DNA from 2 places in the Vibrio alginolyticus NBRC 15630 genome. Region 1 is predicted to be linked to the other one. Evidence: predicted binding sites of a transcription regulator. Region 1 holds the regulator's gene; the other holds the start of a gene.
What was found. The regulator MetJ, encoded in region 1, represses methionine synthesis genes. The targets are predictions, from matches to a motif close to TTAGACNTNTANANGTCTAA.

Region 1 (15,245 bases):
GCGCTTTTTGTTTATCTAAGGTGTAGTGCCAACCATACAAGGAATAACAGTTGGACAAAGTGATGACGAAACCTTTCTCGATTGCCATTCATGGTGGTGCGGGCACCATCTTGCGTGAACAGATGAGCGATGAGCTGCAACAATCCATCTTGGCGGATTTAGAAGCTGCGGTAAAAGCGGGACATCAAATTCTAGAAACGGGCGGTGAAGCCTTAGATGCCGTCGTAGCGGCAGTGAAAGTATTGGAAGACTCTCCTAACTTTAATGCGGGTAAAGGCTCAGTGCTGACCAACAACGAAATGGTTGAAATGGACGCTTCTGTGATGGATGGGCGAAACCTTGCAGCAGGTGCGGTCGCAGGTGTTCGTCATATTAGAAACCCAATTGAGCTCGCTCGTGACGTGATGCGAAACAGCAATCATGTGTTGTTGGTGGGTGAGGGCGCAGAGAAGTTTGCTTTTGAGCAAGGCCATGAGTATACCGAGCAAGATTACTTCTTTACTGATCGCCGTTATGAGCAGTTGCTGTCTATGCGTGAGAAAGGACTGTTTGCTTTGTCGGAATCTCGTTACCCAGATGACCGTAAGCACGGTACGGTTGGTGCGGTAGCGTTAGATCAACAAGGCAACTTAGCCGCTGCCACCAGTACGGGTGGCGTGACGAATAAGAAATACAACCGAGTCGGAGATTCGGCTCTGATTGGTTGTGGTACGGTGGCCGAAAATGGCGTTGTGGCAGTTTCCACTACGGGTGTCGGTGAGTTCTTTATTCGTAAACGTGTTGCGGAAGACGTTGCAGCACGTATGCGTTACTTACAAGAAGATATTCATACGGCTTGTGAACACATTATCCAAGGTGCTCTCAAACAGATGGGCGGAGAGGGCGGTTTGATTGCCATTGATGCTAAAGGTGAGATGCACTTTGCGATGAACAGTTCTGGCATGTACCGAGCAGGCATTAATACGCAAGGCGAGCTGAGCGTTAAAATCTACGCCGACGAATAGCTTCTTCTTGAGTACCTTCTTAAGTAATTAATACAACAAAGCCCAGAACATGTTCTGGGCTTTATGCTATTTGAGCCTGCATTTTAATAATGCGGTGGTGGGGTTTCTTCTGACGGATCGGCTAAATTCGACGAGTCCATATTTTTTACTTTACCTACCACATATTTCATCTGATCGAGCATCTTGGTAATTTGCAGTTGTTGCTGCGATAAAGCGCCGTTCAGATCTTCAATAGTCTGTTCTTGGAACGCAAGCTGACATTCTAAGTCATTAATGCGTGCTTCCAATTGCTGAATGATTTTTTCTGTCATGATCCGTTCTCTAACTGCCAAGCTTGGGCAATACCTGCTGAAGTAGCAGTAATTACGCGTTGTTTTGAATCAAAGGCTGCATCATACACGACCGCACGGGGAGGGCGAGTGTCTTTTTTGGGCTCCACTTCAAATCCACTCATTCGTTTTCCGGTTTGAGTATCCCATATCGACACACGGCCAGAAGGGCTTCCTGTGACTAGTTGAGTCCCGTCGTCAGAAAATCGTGCGGTAGAGAAAATTAATTGGCGTGACCAACTGCTCAACTGTGTGACTTCTTGTCCAGTTTTTAAATTCCAAACAATCGCTTGGTTTCCGCCATCAGATGTCATTGCTAATTTTCCATCTCTTTGCAGGGCCACGCGAACAATTCGTTGTTCATGTTCGAAGGTTCGTAGTACTTGTCCGGTTTCGGTATCCCACAGATACGCTTTATAGTCATTACCCCCGGTTAGGGCGAAGCGCCCATTAGGAGAAATGGCCACGGAATTGACTTTTTCACGATGCGCAAGGAACTCCATGCGACGCCCGGTGACTAAGTTGACATAAATTGCTTTACCGTTGGATAACCCAAGCAGAACTTGTTCACCATTACTGGTGATATCAACGTCGCGAATGAGCGCATCAGAGATAGACCAAAGGCCTTCGGATTGCGTCCAGCCTAGGTCCCAAACTGCGAAGTTCATTTGGCTTGCTGTAATTGCGTAGCGACCATTGTCAGATATGCGGATATGGGAAACCACATTGGCATCGGCATCGAGTTCACCCAGATTGGCTAGTTGTTCATTTTGCTCTAGGTCCCACAACATCAAATGACGTTGTTGAGAATAGAGCAGAGCAAACCGTCCATCTCTGCTAAGTGCGAAGCTCGTCGCACCTTGAGGTTCTATCGGCCAACGCTGCACTTCACGCTCGGCGAAAAAGCAACCATTTAACGTGGTGATGACAATTAAATATAGGAATAAATGAAAAATTCTTTGCATCACATCTAATAATCCGGTTTGTGTCTTAAGACATATAGCTAGTATATTGGTATAACGATTGTCTTCACTAGTCTCATAGAAGATTTGTGCACAACAACCAATGGCAGAGCCATTATTGGGAGAATTTAATGAAATCAGTTTTAAAAGTGTCGCTACTTGCTGCAACAGTTATGCTAGCGGTAGGTTGTCAGAAAGAAGAAACTAAAACAGAAACCGCACCTCAAGCAGAACAAGTTCAAGCAGAAACCGGCAAAGCGGTTCACTTTAAAACCGACGACGACAAAGCGGCATACGCAATCGGTGTTTCATTTGCTAACTACCTAAGCACAAGCATCGACAAGCCAAGCGAAATCGGCATTAATCTTAACAAAGATTTGGTACTAAAAGGTATCGAAGACGTCTTCAAAGGCAATGCTGAATTGAATGAAGAAGAAACACGTGCAGCACTAGAATCTCTAGACAAGCGTGTTGCAGAAAAGATGCAAGCACAAGCGGCTGAGAAAGCAGCTGAAGCGAAAAAAGCTGGCGATGACTTCCGTGCTGAGTTTGAGAAGCAAGAAGGCGTAGTGAAGACAGATACAGGTCTTCTATACCAAGTAATGACACCAGCTGAAGGTGAGAAGCCAAAAGACACTGATACGGTTCAAGTACACTACAAAGGTACTCTGATCGACGGTACTCAGTTCGACAGCTCATACGATCGTGGTGAACCTGCAACGTTCCCACTTAACCGTGTAATCCCAGGTTGGACAGAGGGTGTTCAGCTAATGCCTGTGGGTTCTAAATTCAAATTCGTTATCCCGCCAGAGCTAGCATACGGTGACCAAGACACACCAAGCATTCCTGCTAACTCAACGCTAGTATTTGAAGTTGAGCTGCTAAAAGTTGAGAACGACAACGCAGAGCAATAACAATAAGCTGCGATAAGTTATTGAAAAAGGTCCGTTTAACGGGCCTTTTTTGTTCTAGGTCACTAGTTGGTGAGTTTGCTAGGTTGCTTTTCAAATTTTCTGATAAACTTACACCAATTTGTTGATTTTTCGCTCGAAGGCTTATGACAACTACAGAAACAATAAACGCGGAGATGTTGCTCGAAATGGAATCCGTTAACGTGATGCCGTTTACCGAGCACGACAAAATCATTTTAAGATCTTATGAGGCGGTCGTGGATGGTATCGCTAGCCTGATAGGTCCATTTTGTGAAATCGTTCTTCACTCTCTAGAAGACTTAAATACCTCTGCAATTAAAATCGCTAACGGTGAAAACACGGGGCGCCAAGTCGGCTCACCAATCACTGATTTAGCGCTTAAGATGCTAAAAGACATCGAAGGCTCGGAGCGCAACTTCTCACGTTCGTACTTTACCCGTGCAAAAGGTGGCGTGTTGATGAAGTCGATTACTGTCGCCATTCGTAATGGCGAAAATCGCGTGATTGGTTTGTTGTGTATCAACGTCAACTTGGATGCGCCTTTCTCGCAAGTCCTTCAGTCTTTCATGCCGACGCAAGAAGCGAAAGAAGCGGCTTCCTCGGTCAACTTTGCTAGTGACGTAGAAGAGCTGGTGGACCAAACTGTTGAACGCACCATCGAAGAGATCAATGCGGATAAATCCGTGTCTAACAACACCAAAAATCGCCAGATCGTGATGGAGTTGTACGACAAAGGTATCTTCGATATTAAAGATGCCATCAACCGTGTCGCGGATCGCCTTAATATTTCAAAACACACCGTTTACTTGTACATTCGTCAACGTAAAACCGAGGATGATGAAAGGTGAGCAAACTGACTTACACGTTAGTGGTGAATGGTCCCGTTTATGGCAGCCAGTCAGCGCGCAGTGCTTATCAGTTCGCCAAAGCGGTGATAGAGCAAGGCCATCAGCTAGTGAGCGTCTTCTTTTATCAAGATGGTGTGACTAATGGTACTGCTTTGAGTGTGCCAGCTAACGATGAATTTGATCTCAATAAGGCGTGGCAGTCTTTGGCTAAAGAGCATGGTGTTCGCCTAGAAACTTGTGTCGCGGCCGCTTTGCGTCGCGGGATTGTAAGTGAAGAAGAAGCGAATCAACATGGTTTGGTTCAGAACAATCTAGCCGATGGTTTTGAACAAGCAGGCTTAGGTAGCCTAGCTGAAGCGATGTTAACCCAAGACAGAGTGGTACAGTTTTGAGTCAGTTAACTTATCTATTTCGTAGTGCGCCACATGGCTGTGCAGCTGGTCGTGAAGGTGTGGATGCACTGTTAGCCGCGTCGGCTTACTGTGAAGATATCAGCGTCATTTTCATGGGTGACGGGGTATACCAGCTTCTACTCGGGCAAGACCCCAACAATATTTTGAGTAAAGATTACGCGCCGATGTTAAAGCTTTTCGATTTATACGACATCGAACAAGTCTTTGTGTGTTCAGAGTCGTTAACCCAGCGAGGTTTGGCGCAAGCGGATTTAGTCATTGAAGCCCAAGCGTTAAGCTTAGAACAGCTCAAAGATAAGTTACAACACGCTGGCAAGCTACTGTCTTTTTGAGGAAGTTATGTTACACATCATAAAAACAGTCTCTGCTCTAGAAGACGCCATGCCCTTATGCAGTGAACAGGATGACATCTTACTTATAGAAGATGCAGTGTACGCTGCTAACTCGCAACATAAAGCATTTTCCCATCTAAAAAACCGCAGCGTATTTGTGTTAGAGAGCGATGCGCAAGCTCGCGGTATTGCAAATCGTATCAGTCCATCGCTGACGATTGTGAATTACTCAGGCTTCGTTGAACTAACAGCAAAACAGGATAAATCCCTAACTTGGGATTGAACAAGATTTGCTGTCGACAAAGCTTTACGGATGAATTGTTCTAATTGAACAAAAAAGATCCGTATATTTCTTGACACACCTCTCACTGCTGCATAGAATTTTGCGTCCCTAACTGCATTGGCAGTTGGGGATAGATTTTTCACAAAGCTTACTTTCAAGTAAATCAGGAGCTAGTTAATGGCAACTATTAACCAGTTGGTACGTAAGCCACGTGCAAAGCAAGTTGTTAAAAGCAACGTGCCTGCACTAGAAGCGTGCCCACAAAAACGTGGTGTATGTACTCGTGTTTACACTACTACACCTAAAAAACCTAACTCAGCACTTCGTAAAGTTTGTCGTGTACGTCTGACAAACGGCTTCGAAGTTACATCGTACATCGGCGGTGAAGGTCACAACCTTCAAGAGCACTCAGTTGTTCTAATCCGTGGTGGTCGTGTTAAAGACCTTCCAGGTGTGCGTTACCACACTGTTCGCGGCGCACTAGACTGTGCTGGCGTAAATGACCGTAAACAAGGTCGTTCTAAGTACGGTGTGAAGCGTCCTAAGTCTTAATGGATTCCGTTAAGTAAGGCCAAACACTAAATTATTTTTAATTTTTTGAAAAAACTGAAAAGTTTTGGATAAAACCTGAAGAAGACAACGGAGATAAATCCATGCCACGTCGTCGCGTCATTGGTCAGCGTAAGATCCTTCCAGATCCAAAATTCAAATCTGAATTGCTGGCAAAATTCGTTAACATCCTAATGGTTGACGGTAAAAAATCTACTGCAGAGAAAATCGTTTACACTGCACTAGATGCTATGGCTGAAAAGTCTGGTAAAGACCACTTAGCTATTTTTGAAGAAGCTCTTGAAAACGTTCGCCCAGCGGTAGAGGTTAAATCTCGCCGTGTTGGTGGTTCAACTTACCAAGTACCTGTAGAAGTACGTCCGGTTCGCCGTAACGCACTTGCTATGCGTTGGTTGGTTGAAGCTGCGCGCAAGCGTGGTGAAAAATCTATGGCTCAACGCCTAGCTGCTGAAATGCTAGACGCGTCTGAGAACAAAGGTACTGCGGTTAAGAAACGTGAAGACGTTCACCGCATGGCTGACGCAAACAAAGCGTTCGCTCATTACCGTTGGTAATACCTTCTGTGCTGCGAGGTTCTCTCGCAGCACTTTTCTATACTCTAAGGTACACCTTAGTAAGAGGATACAATCGTGGCTCGTAAAACTCCTATTGAGCTATACCGTAATATCGGTATCTGTGCTCACGTAGATGCAGGAAAAACAACCACAACTGAGCGTATTCTGTTCTACACTGGCCTTTCTCACAAAATCGGCGAAGTTCACGATGGTGCAGCAACCATGGACTGGATGGAGCAGGAGCAGGAGCGTGGTATCACTATCACATCCGCTGCGACTACTACATTCTGGCGTGGTATGGAAGCACAGTTCCCTGAGCATCGCGTAAACATCATTGATACCCCTGGACACGTTGACTTTACTATCGAAGTAGAGCGTTCTCTTCGTGTACTTGATGGTGCTGTGGTTGTGTTCTGTGGCTCATCTGGTGTTGAACCTCAGTCTGAAACTGTATGGCGTCAAGCAGACAAATACCACGTTCCACGTTTGGTATTTGTAAACAAGATGGACCGTGCGGGCGCAGACTTCCTACGCGTTGTGAACCAAATTAAGAATCGTCTTGGTGCGACTCCTGTTCCAATCCAGCTGAACGTTGGTGCGGAAGATGAGTTCAGAGGTGTCATCGACCTTATCAAGATGAAAATGATCAACTGGAATGATGCCGATCAAGGCACTTCGTTTACTTACGAAGACATCCCAGCTGACATGATTGAACTTGCTGAAGAGTGGCGCAACCACATGGTTGAATCCGCTGCTGAAGCTAGCGAAGAGCTGATGGACAAGTATCTTGAAGAAGGTGAATTGACTGAAGCTGAGCTCAAACAAGCTCTACGTACTCGCACACTAAATAACGAAATCGTACTGGCTACTTGTGGTAGTGCGTTTAAGAACAAAGGTGTTCAAGCGGTACTGGATGCAGTAGTTGAGTTCTTGCCATCGCCTGTTGACGTACCTGCAATTAAAGGTGTCGACGAAAGAGAAAATGAAGTTGAGCGTCATGCTGACGACAACGAACCTTTCTCAGCGCTAGCGTTTAAGATTGCGACTGACCCATTCGTGGGCACGCTAACTTTCATGCGTGTTTACTCCGGTGTTGTAAACTCGGGTGACGCTGTTTACAACTCAGTAAAAGAGAAGAAAGAGCGTTTTGGTCGTATCGTTCAGATGCATGCGAATAAGCGTGAAGAAGTGAAAGAAGTTCGCGCTGGTGATATTGCAGCTGCTATCGGTCTGAAAGACGTAACAACAGGTGACACACTGTGTGATCAGAACCACAAAGTGATTCTAGAACGCATGGAGTTCCCTGAACCAGTTATTCAGATTGCTGTAGAGCCTCGTTCTAAGGCAGACCAAGAGAAAATGGCTATCGCGCTAGGTAAACTAGCCGCGGAAGATCCATCATTCCGCGTGGAAACGGACGACGAATCAGGTCAGACTCTGATCTCAGGTATGGGTGAACTTCACCTAGACATTATCGTTGATCGTATGAAGCGTGAATTCAGCGTTGATTGTAACGTTGGTAAACCTCAGGTTGCTTACCGTGAAACCATTCGTGGTAAAGCGGAAGTTGAAGGTAAGTTTGTTCGTCAATCAGGTGGTCGTGGTCAATACGGTCATGTTTGGGTCAAACTTGAGCCTTCTGAGCCTGGTGAAGGTTTCGTATTCGTAGACGAAATCGTGGGCGGTGTGATTCCTAAGGAATACATCAGCTCGGTATCGAAAGGTATCGAAGAGCAAATGAATAGTGGTGTTCTAGCGGGTTACCCTGTACTAGATATTAAAGCTACACTATTTGATGGTTCTTACCACGATGTAGACTCAAGCGAGATGGCGTTTAAGATCGCTGGCTCGATGGCATTCAAGAAAGGTGCACTAGAAGCACAACCTGTGATTCTAGAACCTATGATGAATGTCGAAGTAACCACTCCGGAAGACTGGATGGGTGACGTTGTTGGTGACCTAAACCGTCGTCGCGGTATCATTGAAGGCATGGACGAAGGTGTGGCTGGTCTTAAGATCATCCGTGCTCAAGTACCACTATCCGAAATGTTCGGTTACGCAACTGATCTACGTTCTGCAACTCAAGGCCGTGCGTCTTACTCTATGGAGTTTCACGAGTACGCTGAAGTGCCGAAAAACTTCGCAGATAAAATTATTGCAGAGCGTGGTTACTAATTGACGATTGAACTGCAAAAAGTTTACGACTTTTTGCGAGATCAGGGCGTCCAAATATTGCGCTAACGGGCGTTGGCGCATAAAATAACAATTTCTGGCGCGTCGTCGATCAATAATGATCACGACGAATCATAACTAGGAAGGAACACGATCGTGTCTAAAGAAAAATTTGAACGTACGAAACCGCACGTTAACGTTGGTACTATCGGCCACGTTGACCACGGTAAAACAACTCTAACTGCAGCTATCTGTACTACTCTTGCTAAAGTTTACGGCGGTGTAGCTAAAGACTTCGCATCTATCGATAACGCTCCAGAAGAGCGTGAGCGCGGTATCACAATCGCAACTTCTCACGTTGAGTACGACACTCCATCACGCCACTACGCACACGTTGACTGTCCAGGACACGCTGACTATGTTAAAAACATGATCACTGGTGCTGCACAGATGGACGGTGGTATCCTAGTTGTTGCTGCGACAGATGGCCCAATGCCACAAACTCGTGAGCACATCCTACTAGGCCGTCAGGTTGGTATCCCATACATCATCGTATTCATGAACAAATGTGACATGGTTGACGATGAAGAGCTACTAGAACTAGTAGAAATGGAAGTTCGTGAACTTCTATCTGAATACGATTTCCCAGGTGATGACCTACCAGTTATCCAAGGTTCTGCACTAGGCGCACTAAACGGCGAAGAGCAGTGGGAAGCGAAAATCGTTGAACTAGCAGAAGCTCTAGATACTTACATCCCTGAGCCAGAGCGTGCGGTAGATCAGCCATTCCTAATGCCTATCGAAGACGTATTCTCAATCCAAGGTCGTGGTACAGTAGTAACTGGCCGTATCGAGCGTGGTATCCTAACTGTAGGTGACGAAGTTGCTATCGTAGGTATCAAAGACACTACTACAACTACATGTACTGGTGTTGAGATGTTCCGTAAGCTTCTAGACGAAGGCCGTGCAGGTGAGAACGTTGGTGCACTTCTACGTGGTACTAAGCGTGACGAAGTTGAACGTGGTCAAGTACTAGCTAAGCCTGGTTCAATCACTCCACACACTAAGTTCGAATCAGAAGTATACGTACTGTCTAAAGATGAAGGTGGTCGTCACACTCCATTCTTCAAAGGCTACCGTCCACAATTCTACTTCCGTACAACTGACGTAACTGGTGACATCCAGCTACCAGACGGCGTAGAAATGGTAATGCCAGGCGACAACGTACAGATGACTGTAGAGCTAATCGCACCAATCGCAATGGACGAAGGTCTACGTTTCGCGATCCGTGAAGGTGGCCGTACAGTAGGTGCTGGTGTTGTTGCTAAGATCTTCGACTAATTCATAACGAATTAAACGAAATCTTGCACTGTTCTTCTTTTTGAAGAAAGCGCATCGAAAAGGGAAGCTTAGGCTTCCCTTTTTCATTTCTAGATTACATTTAGTTATAAGTGTTGAAATAAAAGACGTCACTTTTTCGATTTAAAAACAGAGTTTTACCGACTTTATTTCTTAACGCTTTTACTCACCCCTCTTAACCCTTTGATCTTTTCCTGCAGCGGTAAAATCGTTATAACCAAATATTCTGAGCGGACACCATAATGCGACTGGTAACAAGAACTATTCTTGTTTATATTGTTTGTCACAGATTAGTTTTATAGGTTTTTTGAGTATGTACGTTTGTCTTTGCCATGGTGTCTCCGACAAAAAAATCAGGAAGTTGGCGATAGATGAAGGCGTAACAGATATTAAAGGAATCAAAAAGTGCACGGCATTGGGCAGCCAATGTGGTAAGTGCATCAGACAGGCCAAGGAAATTTTAGCGGAAACTAGTTACACGGAATTTAAACAAGCCAGCTAATTGCTGTAAGTATGCAGTAATTATTTGCCTTACATTTTGACACCTTCTCATTTGCTTCTACATTTAAATGAAGCCAAAGAGGAGGGTTTTGTCATGAAAGGCGATCCAATCATCATTCAACATCTCAATAAAGTGCTCGGTAACGAGCTCGTCGCTATTAATCAGTATTTTCTTCATGCCCGAATGTATAAAGACTGGGGCTTAAAGCACCTAGCAGACAAGGAATATCACGAATCTATCGATGAGATGAAACATGCCGATCATCTAATTGAGCGTATTTTGTTCCTTGAAGGCTTACCGAACCTACAAGATTTAGGTAAGTTGATGATTGGTGAAGATACCAAGGAAATGCTCGAGTGTGACTTAAAGCTTGAAATGGCGGCTATTCCAGATTTAAAAGATGCGATTGCTTACGCTGAAGACATTCGAGATTATGTGTCTCGAGATTTATTCCAAGACATTCTTGAAGATGAAGAAGAACATGTTGATTGGCTAGAGACGCAACTTGGCTTGATTGAAATGTCTGGTATTGAGAATTATCTCCAAGCGCAATACGTGGACGAAGAGTAACGATACTATCTAAGTTTGCATACTCCAATAATAGTAATAAGAAAGAGCACCTGACTCGAAAATCGGGTGCTTAACCCCGTTATCTGGTCTAATCTCTTTTATTATCGGCTTTTTAAGGATATTGCTCGCAATCTTGCCTATGAAGTTTGATTTCTATCCGATAGAATTTATGCCCCCTTACCTAAAAATAAAAAAGAGAAACGTCCATGTCTGAAGACAACCACCAAGCAGCCACTCCAGAAGAAGAACATCGCCAAAAAGCATTGGATTACCATGCTTATCCAACTCCAGGAAAGATTGCTGTCGAACTGACAAAGCCTGCGGAAACGGCGGGTGATCTTGCCCTTGCATACAGCCCAGGAGTTGCAGAGCCAGTGCGTGAAATCGCACAAAACCCGGATAACGTGTACAAGTACACTGCAAAAGGGAACATGGTTGCTGTTATTTCTAACGGTACCGCTATTCTAGGTCTAGGTAACCTAGGTCCACTTGCATCTAAGCCAGTGATGGAAGGTAAAGCGTTACTGTTTAAGCGTTTTGCAGGTCTTGACTCTATTGATATTGAAGTTAAGCACCGCACGATCGATGAATTTGTTGATACTGTTGCGAGCATTGCAGACACTTTTGGCGGTATTAACCTTGAAGATATTAAAGCACCAGACTGTTTTGAGATTGAAAAGCGTCTGATTGAACGTTGTGATGTACCAGTATTCCACGATGATCAACATGGTACTGCTATTGTAACGGCAGCGGGTATGCTGAATGCAATCGAACTTCAAGGTAAGAAACTTGAAGATTCAACAATTGTTTGTCTTGGCGCTGGCGCTGCCGCTGTAGCGTGTATGGAGCTTCTGATCAAATGCGGCGCAATGCGCGAAAAAATCTACATGCTAGATCGCAAAGGTGTGATTCACACTCGTCGTGATGATCTTAATGAATATAAGCAGCTATTTGCGAACAATACAGATAAGCGCACACTAGAAGACGTGATTGAAGGTGCAGATCTGTTCCTAGGTGTATCTGGTCCAAACCTATTGCCAGCGGAAGCGTTGAAGTTGATGGCAGATAAGCCAATCGTATTCGCATGTTCTAACCCGGATCCTGAAATCAAGCCGGAACTTGCTCACGCAGTTCGTGATGACTTGATCATGGGTACTGGCCGTAGTGATTATCCTAACCAAGTTAACAACGTATTGTGTTTCCCATTTATTTTCCGCGGTGCTCTTGATGTGCGTGCAAGTGAAATCAATGATGAAATGAAACTTGCAGCCGTTGAGGCGATTCGTGAGCTAGCAAAAGAGCCTGTACCTGAAGCCGTATTGAAGGCTGCAGGTGTTGATAAGCTAGAGTTTGGTGCGGACTATATTATTCCAAAACCAATGGATTCACGTTTGCTACCACGTGTTGCAAAAGCGGTTGCTCAGGCGGCGGTTAATTCAGGTGTAGCTCGTATCGAGATGCCTGAAAACTACATGGCAGAGTAATATATCTTTCAGATGTGATACACAAAAAATGGGACGCTATTGCGTCCCATTTTTTATGTCATTCATTTGGCTCGAGGCAAGAGTTATTACCTGAAACCTCTTATCAGGCTTTTTTATTCTTCGTCGAATGACTCAAATTCGATGCCCATTTCCGTCATCAGCGCTTTTACTTCTGTTGGAATATCATCAGGACGGTCTTTACGAAGGTCTTCATCTGTCGGAAGTGGCTGACCTGTGTACGCGTGCAAAAATGCCTCGCATAGCAATTCGCTATTGGTTGCATGGCGTAAGTTATTGATCTGACGGCGAGTACGCTCATCAGTTAGCACCTTTAAAACTTTTAGCGGGATAGAGACGGTAATTTTTTTTACTTGTTCGCTTTTTTTGCCGTGCTCTGCATATGGGCTAATGTATTCGCCATTCCAGTCAGCCATTGCACACCTTCATTTATGTAATCGGTTAAAAATAATTTAGGTGCTGATTTTAGCTGCATTTACCGCCATAAGCAAAGACATATAGACGTCTAGAAGTGTTGACGTCTCATTTTTTGACGAGTAAAGTGAACATAACAGCAAAGGAAGCGTGTTGATCACTTTATGTTACTCATTAGATATAGCGCATTCCTATTTAGAAGTCATTACCCGTGAAAGGATACACCCATGAGCACTCGCAAACCTGCGACCATTGCAGTACGCACTGGTATTGAATCAGACAGCCAATATCATGCTGTCGTTCCACCTATTTATCTTTCCACTAACTATGGTTTTCCTGCTTTTGGTGAAGTGCCCAAGTATGATTACACACGATCTGGTAATCCAAACCGCGGACTGTTGGAAAGTGCACTATCTGAACTTGAGTCTGGAAAAGGAGCGGTTGTTACTAACTGCGGTACGTCGGCATTAAATTTATGGGTTTCCGCTTTTCTCGGCCCAGATGATCTCATTATTGCTCCTCACGATTGTTATGGCGGCACCTATCGTCTTTTTAATACCCGAGCTAGCAAAGGCGATTTTAAGGTTCAGTTTGTCGATCAATCAGACGAACAGGCTTTAGATGCTGCATTGGCACAAAAACCAAAACTCATTTTGCTAGAAACTCCGTCAAACCCTCTGGTTCGCGTAGTGGATATTGCAGCTACCTGTGAAAAAGCGAAACAAGTCGGCGCGTTAGTTGCGGTGGACAATACCTTTTTGACACCCGTGTACCAAAAACCTTTAGAGCTAGGTGCGGATTTTGTTATCCACTCCACAACAAAGTACATCAACGGTCATTCGGACGTAATTGGTGGGGTAATCATCACCAACACAGAAGCGCATGCAGAAGAGCTTGCATGGTGGGGCAATTGTATTGGTGCAACGGGCACACCTTTCGATAGTTACATGACACTGCGAGGTATTCGTACGCTTGGTGCTCGTATGAAAGTACATGAAGAGAGCTCACAGCAGGTACTGGCTTACCTACAAAAACAAGCGTTAGTTAAAACTATCTATCATCCAAGCCTGCCGGAACATCCAGGTCATGACATCGCTAAAAAGCAGCAAACGGGCTTTGGCTCTATGTTGAGTTTTGAGTTTGCTGGTTCGTTTGAGCAGTTAAAGGTGTTTGTGAAAGAGCTCCAACTGTTTTCATTAGCTGAATCATTAGGTGGTGTAGAAAGTTTGATTTGCCACCCAGCATCCATGACGCACCGTGCAATGGGTGAGGAGGCGCTGGCGGAGGCTGGGGTCTCTCATCAACTATTGCGTTTGTCTGTCGGTTTGGAAGATGCACAAGACCTCATCACAGATTTAGAACAAGCGTTCGCTAAAGCTACCCAGTAATAGGAGACGATAACAATGACTGTACAACGTCAGCTGCATAAGTTTGGTGGCAGTAGCTTAGCAAACCCAGAATGCTACTTACGCGTTGTGGGTATTCTCAAGGAGTATTCGACAGAAAATGATCTTGTGGTCGTCTCTGCTGCAGGAAAAACCACTAACCGCTTGATTGAGTTTTTGGAAGGGTTAAGTAAAGATGGCCGAATTGCGCATGAAGCGCTTCAAAGCTTGAGACAGTTCCAAACTGAGCTAATAGAAAGCTTGTTGGAGAGTGAAGCAAAAGAAGAGCTGTTAGCTTTATTACATGATGAGTTCAGTACTCTCTCGGAGCTGACTGCACCACTCACTAATGCGCAAAAAGCCGCGGTACTGGGGCACGGAGAAGTATGGTCTGCTCGCCTATTGGCCGCGTTATTATCTCAACGTTCTATCCCTGCGGTTGCACAAGATGCACGAGCGTTTTTACGTGCAGAAGCGGGAACTCAACCAGAGGTTGATCGCGCTCGTTCATACCCTTTAATTAAAGAGATCCTCGCGCAGCATAACCATAAACGAGTGGTAATTACTGGCTTTATGGCTCAGAACGAGGCAGGAGAAACCATTCTACTTGGTCGTAACGGCTCTGACTATTCTGCAACGGTCATAGGCGCGCTTGCTGAAGTCAGTACTGTCACGATTTGGAGTGATGTTGCTGGTGTCTATAGTGCCGATCCACGTTTGGTGTCTGATGCTTGTTTATTACCGTTACTTCGATTGGATGAAGCCAGTGAACTTGCTCGCTTAGCTGCCCCAGTGCTACACAGTCGTACGCTTCAGCCTGTGGCGCAAAGTACCATGGACCTTAATCTCAAGTGTAGCTATCTGCCAGAGTCGGGTTCTACTCGTATTGAGCGTGTATTGGCATCTGGTCGTGGCGCTAAAATTATTACTTCACTGGATGATGTTTTATTGGTGCAGTTGTCTTTCATGCATGGGCACGACTTCGAAAAAACACAGAGTGATGTATTACAAGCGTTGCAGCGCGCGCAATTAGAGCCATTGGCATTTGAAGCTCAATCCGATCAGCATACGCTACGCTTGGCTTACACCGCAGAAATCGCCGGTGGTGCATTGA
Region 2 (15,245 bases), 190 kb from region 1:
CAATTTTTTTCATGGGAATCTCTTTTAATAGTGATAGAGGAGAACAAATCGTTCTCCTCTAGATATTCTTTAACTAATAAGTGGTTTTTAGCCTGCTTAGATCCAAAAGCTTTTGGAACATCACAACCCAATTACTCTTCAACATAAAACTTCTGGGTGAATTTAAGCTTACCTGAGCCTTTGTTTCCAGCTTTTACGTCAATATCGAAAGTAAAAGTTTCTTCGTGGGTAATTGGCAGTTCGGCTAAATAGTATATCGCATTGCCTTCTTTGACTTCACGAAAGGTCAAGGTCTGAGTTTGGCCGATAAGGTTCTTCGCGCGTCCAGCAATTTTTGCTTCTAATGCTGGCTTACCCAATGAAGCTCTATCTAACACGCTAATATTAACCACAGCGAGGTATCCATTACGTTTGATATCGTAGCTACGTGCGACTTTGGGTGTTAGGAATGTTGAGTTAAACGCGACATAGTGTACTTCGATATCTTTCATATTTTTAAACTGATCGGCGAAGCTTGGTAACGACAACAGGCTAATCAGTAATGCGGTAATCCATTTGCTCATTGTTACTTCCTCAAAGCACTTGTTATAAAACAACCATAGCTGCAATTTTACCTTGGTCAGGGGGGTAAAAAATGCGTACTCAGTCGTTGGTATTAGTAAGTGTGGTTCAAAATCGTAAATAAAAAGCCATCATAAGATGGCTTTAATTTCTGTCGGTATCTGGGTAGGCGATTCTATCCGAATTTGTTTGTGCCGTCCTAATTCACCTTTTTCTATGTGAACCAAGCCCTTAGCGATTTTAAACTGCTTGGCTAAGAACTTAGTTAGGTGTGCATTAGCTTTGCCATCGACAGGTGGAGCAGTAATGGCGATTTTTAGCTCTTCACCATGCAAGCCAACGATTTTATCGCGGCTAGCTTTAGGTTGAATATAGAGCTTCAGGATGATGTCCTCACCATCTTGCCAAACTGCAGCTGACATTATAGCTGGAACCAAATTGGACCAATGATATCGCCCATTAAGAAGTTCGCGAACTGCAAGCCGATAAATAACACCAGTACGCTTAAATCAAGACCACCAATAGCCGGAAGAATACGACGGATTGGAGCGCACATTGGCTCGGTCAGTTGATGGAATACGTACTCGATAGGGCTGCGGCCTTGGCTTACCCAGCTCAAAATTGCACGGATCAATAGTACCCAGAACAATAGGCCACCTGCGGCTTTGATTAATGATAATAAGCCCAAGAATAAGAAGTCAGCGCTGAAAGAGACGGAACCGTTCGAAGCTATTAGGATAAGCACGACAAATTTAAGCACACACAACACGTAGGCAAACAACACGGTTGCTAGGTCAATATTCCCCACGGAAGGGATAACGCGGCGCAATGGACCAATGACCGGCTGAGTCGCTTTTACTATGAATTGCGAGAATGGGTTGTAGAAGTCTGCGCGCGCAGCTTGCAACCAAATTCGCAAAATTACGACCATGATGTACAGGTCAAATAGGGTTGAGATGAGAAAACTCATTGAATTCATAAGGTACCCTTAACAAGTGATGGATGATACTAAACGGAGTTCATCCACATAATTAAAACAGTTTTTCCATTTCTTCCGCGCGAGCCACAGCAGCTTGCATGGCTTTAGCGACAATATCTGAAAGTTGATGTTCGTTGAATGTACGCAGTGCTTCTGCCGTTGTCCCACCTTTCGATGTTACGTTCTCACGCAGGGTTGATAGCTCAGTTTCTGGGTTGCTAACCACCATACTGGCCGCGCCCAGTGCAGCTTGCTGAACCAATAGTCGAGCGGTCTCTTTATCAAAGCCTTGCGCAATCGCTTCTGCTTGCATCGCTTCCATAAACAGGAAGAAGTATGCTGGAGCACTGCCCGCTGCGGCAATCACATTATTGATGCCAGACTCTTGCTCAACCCAGCATACTTTACCGACCGCTTCCATTAACTCTGCGGCAAAAGCTTTGTCGTGCTCGGTTACATGAGTTGGTGCGAATAACCCACTCATACCCAACCCAAGTTGTGATGGCGTATTTGGCATAACACGAACCAAGTTCAATTTGGTGGCTAGCATATCATCCAATCGTGAACAGTTGATGCCTGCGGCAATAGAAATCACCAGTTTATTAGTGAAATCGATCGATTGCAGTGGTTTACAGACATCAGCCATCATTTGCGGTTTTACAGACAATACCACCACATCCGCCTCGGTCGCAGCTTGGATGTTATCGCTGGTGGTACGGATGCCAAAATCTTGTTCTAGCAGAAGGCGGCGAGCCTCTGAAGGAGCCGTCGCGGTAATGTTTTGCGCTGGGTATCCGTTAGCAACCAAGCCGGAAACAATGGCTCTCACCATGTTGCCAGCACCAATGAAGGCGATTTTTTTATGTTCCATTTGTCTGATTTCCATCATGATATTTAGAATTTGTTGTGCGCTCAGGTGTATAATGGCGCCGCTGTTACTTACTGCTCCTATTGGCGAGTAAGATGATTGCGCATTTACGCTCTAACGATTGACGACATAACTTATGTCGCGAGTGAGCGTTTTGTTGATTTAGCTGTAGTCTCGTGCGCCGAAAATAGCGGTTCCAATACGAACCATTGTACTACCAGCTTCGATTGCAGCGGTCATATCACCACTCATTCCCATTGATAATGTATCGATTTCTGGGAACTGTGCTTCGAGTGTTTGCTTCAACGTAGCCAACTTCTGAAATTCACGGAGTTGTGATTCGTAGTCAGACACGTTGGCAGGAATCGACATCAACCCTCTTAAAGTGAGGTTGGGTAGGCGAGAAATCAACTCCGCCAGCTCGAATACTTCCGCTTCAGTGACACCAGACTTAGATGCCTCACCACTGGTGTTAACCTGAATCAGAACTTGTAGCGGTTTAAGTTCGCTTGGCCGCTGATCATTCAGGCGTTGAGCAATCTTGGTTCGATCGATGGTGTGAACCCAATCGAAATGTTCAGCAACAAGTCGCGATTTATTCGATTGAATCGGGCCAATGAAGTGCCATTCGATTCGATTATCTGGATAATGCTCGGCAAAGTGCTGAACTTTACTGACGCCCTCTTGAACGTAGTTTTCACCAAAGGCGGTTTGTCCCGCTTGGTAGGCTTCGAGAATTGCCTCGACAGGTTTAGTTTTGCTTACCGCTAGAAGTTGCACTGACTCTGGAGTTCGACCACATTTTTGCTCGTCATATCGAATTTGAGAGGTGATATGTTCAATATTTTGTTGAATACTACTCATAGCTGTACTTTAGACTTAAGGATTTTAAATGGATATCACTGAGTTACTGGATTTTAGTGTAAAACATAATGCCTCGGATCTACATCTTTCTGCAGGTGTCCCACCAATGGTTCGTATTGATGGGGATGTGAGAAAACTAGGTATTCCAGCGTTTACACACCAAGAAGTGCATCGTTTGGTTTTCGAAATCATGAACGATGCCCAACGCAGTGAGTTCGAAGAAAAACTCGAAGTCGATTTCTCTTTTGAGTTGCATAACGTTGGCCGTTTCCGTGTCAACGCCTTCAACCAATCCCGCGGTTGTGCGGCAGTATTCCGTACCATTCCAAGTAGCATTCCAACTCTGGAAGAGCTAGAAGCGCCAGAGATCTTCAAAAAAATTGCGAATGCTGAAAAAGGCTTAGTTCTGGTCACTGGCCCAACAGGTTCAGGTAAATCGACGACCTTAGCAGCCATTGTTGACTACATTAACCGTAATCACAACAAGCACGTACTCACAATTGAAGATCCGATTGAATTTGTTCACAACAACAATAAATGTTTGATCAACCAGCGTGAAGTTCACCGTGACACCCATAGTTTCCAAAATGCTTTGCGTAGTGCATTGCGCGAAGACCCAGACGTTATTCTGGTTGGTGAGATGCGTGATAAAGAAACCATCAGCCTTGCCTTAACGGCGGCAGAAACGGGTCACTTAGTTTTCGGGACGTTGCACACCAGCTCGGCGGCAAAAACCATTGACCGTATTATCGATGTGTTTCCTGGTAGTGATAAAGATATGGTCCGCTCGATGCTATCTGAGTCCCTTCGTTCGGTTATCGCGCAAAAGCTTCTGAAGCGTAATGGTGGTGGCCGTATTGCATGCCATGAAATTATGATGGCAACGCCTGCGATTCGTAACTTGATCCGCGAAGACAAAGTCGCGCAGATGTATTCGATCATTCAAACAGGTGCGGCTCACGGCATGCAAACCATGGAGCAAAATGCTCGTCAGTTAATGGCGCAAGGCATGGTTGCCCGTGAAGAGGTCGATAGTAAGATCGGATTAGAAGTGCAGCAATTCTCGTAACGTTCATACAGATAATGGTGAATACGGAAGATGGATCTAGATAAATTTCTCGAAGGCATGCTGGCGCTGAAAGCGTCGGATCTTTACATCACGGTTGGAGCGCCAATTCTATTTCGTGTGGATGGCGAATTGCGTCCGCAAGGGGAAAAACTCACCGAGAGTGATGTGGCTGCATTACTCGATAGCGCTATGGAACCAGATCGGCGTCAGGAATTTCGTAAAAGTCGCGAGTCGAATTTTGCCATTGTGAGAGATTGTGGTCGCTTCCGTGTGAGTGCCTTTTTTCAACGCGAGTTACCAGGCGCAGTGATTCGTCGTATTGAAACCAATATTCCTACTTTTGAGCAGTTAAAGTTACCGTTAGTGTTGCAAGATTTGGCGATAGCTAAGCGTGGTTTGGTGCTGGTGGTCGGTGCTACTGGATCGGGTAAATCGACCACCATGGCGGCGATGACAGGCTATCGAAACAGCAATAAAACCGGGCACATTTTGACGGTCGAAGATCCGATCGAATTCGTGCATGAACACAAGCGCTGTATCGTGACTCAACGCGAAGTTGGGTTAGATACGGAAAGCTATGAAGTTGCGCTTAAAAACTCGCTGCGCCAAGCACCAGATATGATTTTGATTGGTGAGATCCGTAGCCGTGAAACAATGGAATACGCGATGACCTTCGCCGAAACGGGTCACCTGTGTATGGCAACGTTGCACGCCAACAATGCAAACCAAGCTTTAGAGCGCATTCTTCACTTGGTACCGAAAGATCAAAAAGAACAATTCTTGTTCGATTTGTCGATGAACCTAAAAGGCGTGGTTGGTCAGCAGCTGATCCGAGATAAAAATGGGCAGGGACGTCATGGTGTATTTGAGATCTTGCTAAATAGCCCACGTGTGTCGGATTTGATTCGTCGCGGAGATTTACATGAGTTGAAGTCAACCATGGCTCGCTCAAATGAGTTTGGTATGCTGACGTTCGATCAATCTCTTTATAAGTTAGTGATGCAAGGTAAGATCAGCGAAGAGGATGCACTACATAGTGCCGACTCGGCAAATGATCTGCGCTTGATGTTGAAAACGCAGCGTGGTGAAGCATTCTCTACGGGCAGTTTGGCAAACGTTAAGATCGATATGGATTAATCCAATCCAGAAACAAAAAAGGTTGGCAGAAGCCAACCTTTTTTCATTGTGCTTGAAGTGTTTACTCACCCCAAAGGGCTTCAAACCAGCTTTCTAGAATCACCACCGCTGACTGGCAGTCAACATTACCTTTCGATAGGGCTTTGTAGCCGCCCATGCTGAACAACTCCGCACGAGCTTCTGCAGTAGATAAACGCTCATCATGCAGTTCAACTGGCAATCCGTATCGGCCTTGCAGACGCTTAGCAAATTTTCGTGCACGAGGGGTTATGGTCTCAAGGTCTTTACCATGCAGATCGGTCGGTAAACCGACCACTAGCAAATCTGGTTGCCACTCTTTGATTTGCTTTTCGATATCGTCCCAGTTTGGAATACCGTCATTGGCTTTAAAGGCTTTTAATGGGGAAGCTGTACCAGTAATTTCTTGGCCAATAGCGCTACCAATGCTTTTGGTTCCAAAGTCAAAAGCCATAATTGTGCGTGACATAAGGTGTCTCTATCTAATGTAACTGTATATTTGGACTAAGCATGTCCAGAGTCTGCTGAAAGGTGACTTGGGTCGATGCCCAGCTTTTCGACCGCTTTCTTCCAACGCTCGTTGATTGGTGTATTAAAGATAATTTCAGGCGTTGCTTCAATGGTGAGCCAAGAGTTTTCGACCAGCTCACTTTCTAATTGGCCTGCACTCCAACCGGAGTAGCCAAGTGCCACTAAGTAATCACTTGGTTCTGCTTCTGTTCCTAACACCGACAGAATATCACGCGAAGTGGTTACCGCGAGGTCATCGGTCATTTGGACGCTGGACTCGTAGTAATCTTTGGGTTTATGCAAAATAAAACCACGATCTTCCGAGATTGGGCCGCCATTGTAGACTGGTCTATCTAGACTGGCTTCAAATAGGCGCGGGTGTACTGGCTGAACTTCCACCTGCTTGAGCATGTTGCCGACGGTGATATCAACAGGAGCATTGATCATCAGCCCCATAGCGCCGTCTTCGTTGTGCTCACAAACGTAGATCACGCTGTTTTGAAAGTACGGATCTTTCATCCCAGGCATGGCAACCAAAAAGTGATTTGTGAGATTCATACTCATACTGACCCTTAACTCTCGTAAATGCCCTTAAGCAAACATCATACAATTTACCATCTAGGTATGTGCATGAGTTTGCTTAAGTTAATGTACTACGCTCTCTATTAACTGTAATACAGTTTGAGTTATTCGCCTTTTACTCGACGTTCAATCGCATCCATCAGCTTGCCTGTGATTGAGATATCAAAAGCTGCTTCAATTTCGCGAATACAGGTTGGACTGGTGACGTTGATCTCTGTTAGCTTGTCGCCAATTACGTCAAGGCCAACAAAGATAAGGCCTTTTTCTTTCAGTGTCGGAGCAACGGTTTGCGCAATTTTGAGGTCGGTTTCGCTTAGCGGACGAGCTTCACCAGTACCACCAGCGGCTAGGTTGCCGCGCGTTTCGCCTTTAGCAGGAATGCGTGCTAGACAGTAAGGCATAGGTTCGCCATCTACCACTAGGATACGTTTGTCACCGTTGCTGATGTCTGGCACGAAGGTTTGTGCCATTGCGTAGTTTTGACCGTGGTTAGTCAATGTCTCGATGATCACAGAGACGTTTGGATCGTTTTCTTTCACACGGAAGATGGACGCGCCACCCATACCATCAAGCGGTTTCAGGATGACATCACCATGTTTTTCACGAAATTCTTTAATTTTCTCTGCTTTTCGCGTCACGATAGTTGTAGGTGTCAGCTCTGGGAACCATGCTGTAAACAGCTTTTCGTTACAATCACGTAAGCTTTGAGGCTTGTTAACGATCAGTGCACCTTGTTCTTCTGCACGCTCAAGGATGTAAGTCGCGTAGATGTATTCAGTATCAAACGGAGGATCTTTACGCATTAGCACCGCGTCTAGCTCAGACAGTTCGATAGTTTGCTCTGATTTGAACTCGTACCAACCGTTTGGATCTTCTTTTAGTTCCACCACTTTAGTATCTGCAATGGCAACGCCTTGATCGAGATGCAGATCATTCATTTCCATGTAGTGGATTTCATAGCCGCGTCGTTGCGCTTCAAGCATCATGGCAAAGCTAGAGTCTTTTTTGATGTTAATGGACGAGATTGGGTCCATTACGATACCGAGTTTGATCATTATTTTTCTCCGTTTAACCAAGATCGCCGAAACGAACTTGTAAGGCTGTAATTGCTGTCAGAGCCGCTGTTTCGGTACGCAGAACGCGAGGGCCGAGTAGCGTTTCTTCAAATTGGTATTCTCGAGTCATCTCGATCTCTTCAGACGATAAACCGCCTTCAGGACCGATCAGTAGGCGCACTTTTTCAACCGGGGTTGGCAAAGTGTTGATTGAGTATTTAGCACGAGGGTGAAGGTTAAGCTTTAAACCATCGTACTCTTCTTTACACCACTCTTCCAAGCTCATAATTGGACGAATTTCGGGCACGACATTACGCCCACATTGTTCACAGGCACTGATGGCGATTTTCTGCCATTGCGCGAGTTTTTTCTCAAAACGCTTTTGGTCAAGCTTGACACCACAACGTTCAGAAATCAGAGGAGTGATGGTATTGACGCCAAGTTCAACAGACTTTTGGATGGTGAACTCCATCTTATCGCCACGTGAAATGACTTGGCCAAGGTGCAGATCTAAAGGGGATTCAATACTGCTTTCTACACGCTCGGTGATGTTAACCAAAACTGATTTCTTGCTGACTTCACTGATAACCGCTGGAAACTCTGCGCCACTGCCGTCAAAAAGGAGAACGTCTTGGCCTTCTTTCATGCGCAAAACACGACCGATATGGCCTGCTGCGTCGTCACTTAAAGCAAGTGAGCCAAGTTGATGAATGGTTTCTGGATGATAAATTCGAGGGGTACGCATGAGATTTCCAGCAAGAGAATAAACTTAAACCCTAACATGGATGCTTTGCACCGAAAAAACAAGGGGCAAGAAGCGTTTCAATATCAGTAATTGAAACGCTTCGAGGTCGGAGGTTACAGTGCGCGGCAGGCTTCTTGAACAAATGGGTTGTGATTGCCCTGTACTTTTGCAATGCGCTCGTCACGCTCACATTCCCATTTATCGACAGGATAGGTTTTGTTCCAAGCACTCATTAATTGCGTTTGCTGCTTCGACAGTTTGAAACCGTACTCTTTGCTCATGTATAGATAGGTACGAGCAATTGAGCCACGCGCACGGTCTGGTGGCATGACTTTACGCTGCTTAAAGTTCACTTGCATCTCACAGCGACCATAACTCACGCCATCCATCCCGTTCCATTGGCTGAAGTTGTAGTTCGAACGGTCACCGTTTACTTCACCAATAGCAGGAGTTAGGTTGTGCAAGTCTGCTTCCATCAAACGAAAAGTTTTGTCTTTTTTCTTACAGTTTTTACGTCCGCCATCTTGCCAGCATTGACGCTGGTGGCCAAATTGCCACGCAGGAACAATGTGCTCCCATTCGATTCGTGCAGCCCGTTTTTCTTGTTTACGGACTTGGTAACCGCAAGAGGCTAAATCGGGTAAGCCTTTCTTGCCTTGCCATTGAATGTTACAGCCACAGTAGAAGCTTGTTGGATGGTCTTGATAAATTTTGACCGCCTCACGTTTGGCTGCAGAGAATGAGCTCGGTGGCGCGGCAATCGCAGTGCTAGAAAGCGCGATAAGCAACAGAGAGAGTAAGTATTTCATGATAAAAGTCTTTATAAAGTATGACTTTATTCATGATAACACGCATAAAATAGCTTTAGTGATGAGTAAGTTAACAATAAGTGGCGAAGGGAAGGTTTTGATCAACTCGATCTTTATTTTGGGAACGCAAGTAACACTATGAGGTAAGGGCTACGATAATTGAATGCCGGTGAAGTTAAGTGGTTGGCGGCATTTTTGACAAGAGTACGTCGCCTCTTTGCGCAGCACTTTATTATGACGGCGAATCGATAGAGGGTAGGTCATACAACCACAACGATACTCAAAGGTTTTACCTTGAACGGATTTTACTTCAAAGCTGTGAGTGGTTTTGGCTGGTACGTTAAATACGGCTTCCATGACGCCTTTCCATTCTTTACCGTGAGGCCTTACTCGCCCGTAAACCTGATAAGTAATCAGGTGTGCTACTTCATGAGGAATGACTTCATCTAAGAATGCTTGGGTGTTTTCGCGAAATAAAACAGGGTTTAGGCGTACTTGATTTAATTGAAGGTAGGCTTTTCCTGCCGCTTTCCCACGGACGTCGAAGGTGATTGTTGGAATCGGGAAAGAACGTTTGAAAGCTTGTTCCGCCATCGCGATACAGCCCGCCATCACTTGCTTGGCTTTATAGCTGAGTTCTATATCCACAATTCACCTCGATAAATTAAATAAAAAAGCCCCCGCATTTGCGAGGGCCAGATCATAGCATCAGTTAATTATGGTGTGTGTTTTTTCTTGATGGTGGCATGGTAAGCGTGCCATGTACCGTAGCCTAGAATTGGCATGGTAAACAACATTCCGATCCCGTAGGTCGCAAAGCCGATAAGAATACCGCCACAGATGATCGCTGCCCAAACAATCATTGCTGGAATGTTGGATTTCACTGCATTAAAGCTGGTAAATACAGCGGTCATCATGTCTACACGACGCTCCATCATGAGAGGAATAGAAAAGGCTGAAATGCTAAACACCACACAAGCCAAAACAAAGCCAACTAAAGAGCCGATGACAAGGAAGGGTAGGAACTCACTTAAAGGTGCCCCTTGAACAGAAGGGTAGAGTGCATGAAGTAGAGCGGCAATGCGCATCCAAAATATCATACACACTGCGAGTAACACGGCGAACGCCCATTGAGATGTTGAGTTACGACCGATCGCTTTCATTGAATGGAACAAGCTTGCTTTGTGTCCGCGCTCTCTCTCCCAACTGGCATCATACAAGCCCAGCGCGAGAAACGGACCGATTAACATGTAAACAATCAAACTGGGCATGACGACTAAGTGTGTGCCTTGCCACTGTACGAGCAAAACAATGCCTATCGCAGCAGCCATAAAACAGATGCCATAGAAAGCACTAATAAGCGGCATTCGCACGAAATCATGCAGACCTAATGCGAGCCAATGAAAAGGTGCAGAAAGATTGACCGTATTGCACGGTATGGTTCTGGCGTATTCGTTGTCTGGCACTTCCTTTCGTTTGTTGTGGAAGTCCGATGGATTAACAGTTCGAGGCATAACTCCTCCTTGATTTATTCCCACATTATCCGCTTATACCAACTGACAGCGGTTTTTGTTCAGTCAAACTTGAAGCGACTTTTTCAAGTTTACATCTGAGCATTGGCTTAGTTTGGTATCGGCCATAAAGATGCCTGACTCATGTCTTTACTTAAGTGTTGCTTCCACAGTCGCCAGCATCCGACGTCTCTATTTAAATTGGAGTTAACAATATTTTAACTATTGGCGGAGATGGGATAATTTACAAATAATTGCTTAAAATTTATTCGGTATAAAAATGAGGGAGAAACAGGACTGCTTTGTGGGGCAGGGCGGTATGAGCCGAAATGGCTGGATAAAAGTTGCTGAAAATAAAAAGCCCCCGCCATAGGCGAGGGCTTGATTGATTCTTGCTTGGCTTGATTATTTGATGCCAGCGAAATCGCGTAGAAGTGCAGCTTTGTCTGTCGCTTCCCACGGGAATTCTTCACGACCGAAGTGACCGTAAGCCGCTGTCTTCTTGTAGATAGGTTGAAGAAGGTTAAGCATTTCTTGTAGACCGTATGGACGTAGGTCGAAGAATTGACGAACCGCTTCAATGATGATGTCGTGAGATACTTTCTCAGTACCGAACGTTTCCACCATGATAGACGTTGGATCAGCAACACCGATTGCGTAAGAAAGTTGGATCTCACAACGGTCAGCCATGCCTGCCGCTACGATGTTTTTCGCTACGTAGCGTGCTGCGTATGCTGCACTACGGTCAACTTTTGATGGATCTTTACCAGAAAACGCACCGCCACCGTGACGAGCTGCGCCGCCGTAGGTATCTACGATGATCTTACGACCAGTTAGGCCACAGTCACCCATAGGACCACCGATTACGAAGCGACCGGTTGGGTTAATGAAGAAGTTTGTTTCTTTGTTGATCCACTCAGAAGGTAGCACTGGCTTAATGATCTCTTCCATTACCGCTTCACGCAGGTCTGAAGTTGAGATTGAGTCACAGTGTTGAGTTGAAAGAACAACCGCGTCGATACCAACGATGTTACCTTGATCGTATTGGAATGTTACCTGAGATTTTGCATCAGGACGCAACCAAGGTAGTGTGCCGTTTTTACGAACTTCTGCTTGCTTTTGAACAAGACGGTGAGAGTAAGTAATTGGCGCTGGCATTAGTACTTCAGTTTCGTTACAAGCGTAACCAAACATGATGCCTTGGTCGCCTGCACCTTGTTCTTTAGGGTCAGCTTTATCAACACCTTGGTTGATATCTGGCGACTGTTTACCGATTGTGTTTAGTACCGCACAAGAATCTGCGTCAAAGCCCATATCTGAATGTACGTAGCCGATTTCACGAACGGTTTCACGAGTTAACTCTTCGATGTCTACCCATGCTGAAGTCGTGATTTCACCACCCACCATTACCATACCGGTTTTAACGTAAGTCTCACATGCAACACGAGCCTTTGGATCTTGCTCTAGAATCGCGTCAAGAACCGCATCAGAAATCTGGTCTGCAATTTTATCTGGATGACCTTCTGATACTGACTCAGAAGTAAACAGGTGCTTAGCCATGTTAGCTCCACTATATCTGGTTTAAAACTGGGGAATGATAAACTCTCCAGCGCAAATTAATACTAATTTTTGTAGGTGTATCTACATCTAGACGTCTATTCTAAATTTGATTGCTCGAATTACAAGCTCTTTTTTGGTTTTTGTTATAACCAAACGTTTGCCTGATTTATTGATAATTTTAAGAACTTCGAACGATTTGGCGCGAAAGGTGCAATATTTGTGAGGTTTTGGATTGGAAAACGTTTGCACACCCAACAGGGCTTTGAGAGAATTATGACCTACTTTTCGTTTCGCTTAATGTACTCAGGAGCAGACATGTCGTCTCGTAAACATCTTGCCAATGCAATTCGTGCTCTAAGCATGGATGGTGTTCAACAAGCTAACTCAGGCCACCCAGGCGCACCAATGGGTATGGCTGATATCGCTGAAGTTCTTTGGCGCTCTCACCTAAACCATAACCCTTCAAACCCAGAGTGGGCCGACCGCGATCGCTTTGTGCTGTCAAACGGTCATGGGTCAATGCTTATTTACTCTCTACTGCACTTAAGCGGTTACGAGCTATCTATTGACGATCTGAAAAACTTCCGTCAATTGCACTCAAAAACCCCAGGTCACCCAGAGTACGGCTACGCGCCTGGTATCGAGACAACAACGGGTCCTCTAGGTCAAGGCATCACTAACGCTGTTGGTATGGCGATCGCAGAGAAAGCACTAGCGGCACAGTTCAACAAAGAAGGTCACGATATCGTTGACCACTTTACGTATGTGTTCATGGGTGACGGCTGTCTAATGGAAGGCATCTCGCATGAAGCATGCTCTCTTGCTGGGACGTTAGGTCTAGGCAAACTGATCGCGTTCTGGGATGACAACGGCATTTCTATCGACGGTCATGTTGAAGGCTGGTTCTCTGACGATACACCTAAGCGTTTTGAAGCGTACGGCTGGCATGTAATCCCAGCAGTCGATGGTCACGACTCAGACGCGATCAACGCAGCAATTGAAGCAGCAAAAGCGGACCCACGTCCTACGCTTATCTGTACCAAAACAATTATCGGTTTCGGTTCTCCTAACAAGTCTGGTTCGCACGACTGTCACGGTGCACCACTAGGTCACGATGAAATCCAAGCGGCTCGCGAATACCTAGGTTGGGAGTACGGCCCATTTGAGATCCCGGCAGATGTTTACGCTGAGTGGGATGCAAAAGAAGCGGGCGCCGCGAAAGAAGCAGCTTGGAATGAAAAATTCGAAGCATACGCTGCAGCTTACCCTGCTGAAGCGGCAGAGCTTAAACGTCGTCTAAACGGCGAACTTCCTGCACAATGGGAAGAAAAAGCGAACCAAATCATTGCCGATCTTCAAGCAAACCCAGCGAACATTGCATCACGTAAAGCATCGCAAAATGCACTAGAAGCGTTTGGTCAAATGCTTCCTGAGTTTATGGGTGGTTCTGCTGACCTAGCGCCTTCTAACCTGACCATGTGGTCTGGTTCTAAGTCTCTAGAAACGGAGGACTTCTCTGGCAACTACATCCACTACGGTGTACGCGAATTCGGTATGACTGCTATCATCAACGGTATCGCATTGCACGGTGGTTTCGTTCCTTACGGCGCAACATTCCTAATGTTCATGGAATACGCTCGTAACGCAATGCGTATGGCTGCGCTGATGAAAATTCAGAACATCCAAGTTTACACGCATGATTCGATCGGTCTTGGCGAAGATGGCCCAACTCACCAACCTGTTGAGCAAATGGCGTCTCTACGTGTAACTCCAAACATGAGCACATGGCGCCCATGTGACCAAGTTGAGTCTGCAGTTGCATGGAAACTAGCGATTGAACGTAAAGATGCACCAACTGCACTTATCTTCTCTCGTCAAAACCTAGCGCAACAAGAGCGTACTGCTGAACAAGTCGCAGACATCGCGAAAGGTGCTTACATCCTGAAAGATAGCGAAGGTAAGCCTGAGCTAATCCTTATCGCAACAGGTTCTGAGGTTGAGCTTGCAGTGAAAGCCGCTGAGCAACTAGCTTCAGAAGGCAAGAAAGTACGCGTTGTTTCAATGCCATCAACAGACGCATTCGACAAACAAGACGCTGCTTACCGTGAATCTGTACTGCCATCAGACGTAACGGCACGTATCGCTATTGAAGCGGGCATTGCGGATTTCTGGTACAAGTACGTAGGCTTCGACGGTCGCATCATCGGTATGACAACATTCGGTGAATCTGCACCTGCTGGTCAGCTATTCGAGATGTTTGGCTTCACGACTGAAAACGTAGTGAACACAGCAAAAGAATTGCTAGCGTAATTGCAGGACCGTCTAAACAGTCGAACGTAAACGACGATTGTTAAACGCTAAAGTTAGAAAGGCCATCATTATGATGGCCTTTTTATTTTTGTCAGGTTTTCCAACCTTGTGGAATGCTTTGGTGAATGCAGTCTAAAAGTACGGATAAGCGCAGTGGTGGTCGTCCTGCTGGTGTATAGCAGTTAATGGAAATAGGCTCAGAAAGCCAACCTTCTAAGCAAGGTGTGATTCGCCCTGGGTGATGTTTCTCATAGCCGCATGCTGTCCAAGTCGGCAGCAGTCCAATACCATGACCATTCGCGATACTGTCTATTTGCATTGCTATGTTGTCGCTGTATAAGCGACTAACAAAGGGCTCTAAAAAGAACTCACCGTGTTGAGGGTGTGCTAGCATCAATCCATTTTCTTGCACTGAACCAAAATCGATCCATGGATGTGCTTCAAGTTCTTTGGGGTGCGGTATAGGCCCATGTTGTTTTAGATAATTTGGAGAGGCAAAAGGCGTATAGCGAAATACCCCCAGCACTTCTTTTCGCCAGTCTAGCTCTTTACGTTCACCGAGCCAGATGAACAAATCTGGGTCATGATGCGCCTCAGAAAAGTCACTGGTAAGTTGAACTCTAACATCGGGATTATCAGCAAGAAAACGATTGAGTACGCCACCGAG

Region 2: the regulator MetJ is predicted to act here: its motif matches at 12,348-12,367, upstream of metK (methionine adenosyltransferase).

What each region holds. Positions count from the first base shown of each region.
Region 1 is NC_022349.1:2,009,105-2,024,349, reverse strand. It holds gene N646_RS09245 (isoaspartyl peptidase/L-asparaginase family protein) at 63-1,004, shown strand; gene N646_RS09240 (SlyX family protein) at 1,088-1,315, opposite strand; gene N646_RS09235 (WD40 repeat domain-containing protein) at 1,312-2,298, opposite strand; gene fkpA (FKBP-type peptidyl-prolyl cis-trans isomerase) at 2,427-3,209, shown strand; gene N646_RS09225 (helix-turn-helix transcriptional regulator) at 3,353-4,075, shown strand; gene tusD (sulfurtransferase complex subunit TusD) at 4,072-4,467, shown strand; gene tusC (sulfurtransferase complex subunit TusC) at 4,464-4,820, shown strand; gene tusB (sulfurtransferase complex subunit TusB) at 4,828-5,103, shown strand; gene rpsL (30S ribosomal protein S12) at 5,281-5,655, shown strand; gene rpsG (30S ribosomal protein S7) at 5,757-6,227, shown strand; gene fusA (elongation factor G) at 6,303-8,402, shown strand; gene tuf (elongation factor Tu) at 8,556-9,740, shown strand; gene N646_RS09185 ((2Fe-2S)-binding protein) at 10,072-10,260, shown strand; gene bfr (bacterioferritin) at 10,354-10,830, shown strand; gene N646_RS09175 (malic enzyme-like NAD(P)-binding protein) at 11,037-12,314, shown strand; gene metJ (met regulon transcriptional regulator MetJ) at 12,428-12,748, opposite strand; gene N646_RS09165 (O-succinylhomoserine (thiol)-lyase) at 12,974-14,134, shown strand; gene N646_RS09160 (bifunctional aspartate kinase/homoserine dehydrogenase II) at 14,150-15,245, shown strand, end outside.
Region 2 is NC_022349.1:1,817,842-1,833,086, reverse strand. It holds gene N646_RS08295 (XTP/dITP diphosphatase) at 1-13, opposite strand, end outside; gene N646_RS08290 (DUF4426 domain-containing protein) at 132-563, opposite strand; gene yggU (DUF167 family protein YggU) at 693-983, opposite strand; gene N646_RS08280 (YggT family protein) at 983-1,540, opposite strand; gene proC (pyrroline-5-carboxylate reductase) at 1,593-2,411, opposite strand; gene N646_RS08270 (YggS family pyridoxal phosphate-dependent enzyme) at 2,571-3,272, opposite strand; gene N646_RS08265 (type IV pilus twitching motility protein PilT) at 3,301-4,341, shown strand; gene N646_RS08260 (PilT/PilU family type 4a pilus ATPase) at 4,372-5,478, shown strand; gene ruvX (Holliday junction resolvase RuvX) at 5,540-5,965, opposite strand; gene N646_RS08250 (YqgE/AlgH family protein) at 6,001-6,564, opposite strand; gene gshB (glutathione synthase) at 6,693-7,643, opposite strand; gene rsmE (16S rRNA (uracil(1498)-N(3))-methyltransferase) at 7,657-8,388, opposite strand; gene endA (deoxyribonuclease I) at 8,502-9,197, opposite strand; gene N646_RS08230 (SprT family zinc-dependent metalloprotease) at 9,348-9,845, opposite strand; gene N646_RS08225 (DUF2189 domain-containing protein) at 9,914-10,711, opposite strand; gene metK (methionine adenosyltransferase) at 11,114-12,268, opposite strand; gene tkt (transketolase) at 12,584-14,578, shown strand; gene N646_RS08210 (LysR family transcriptional regulator) at 14,670-15,245, opposite strand, start outside.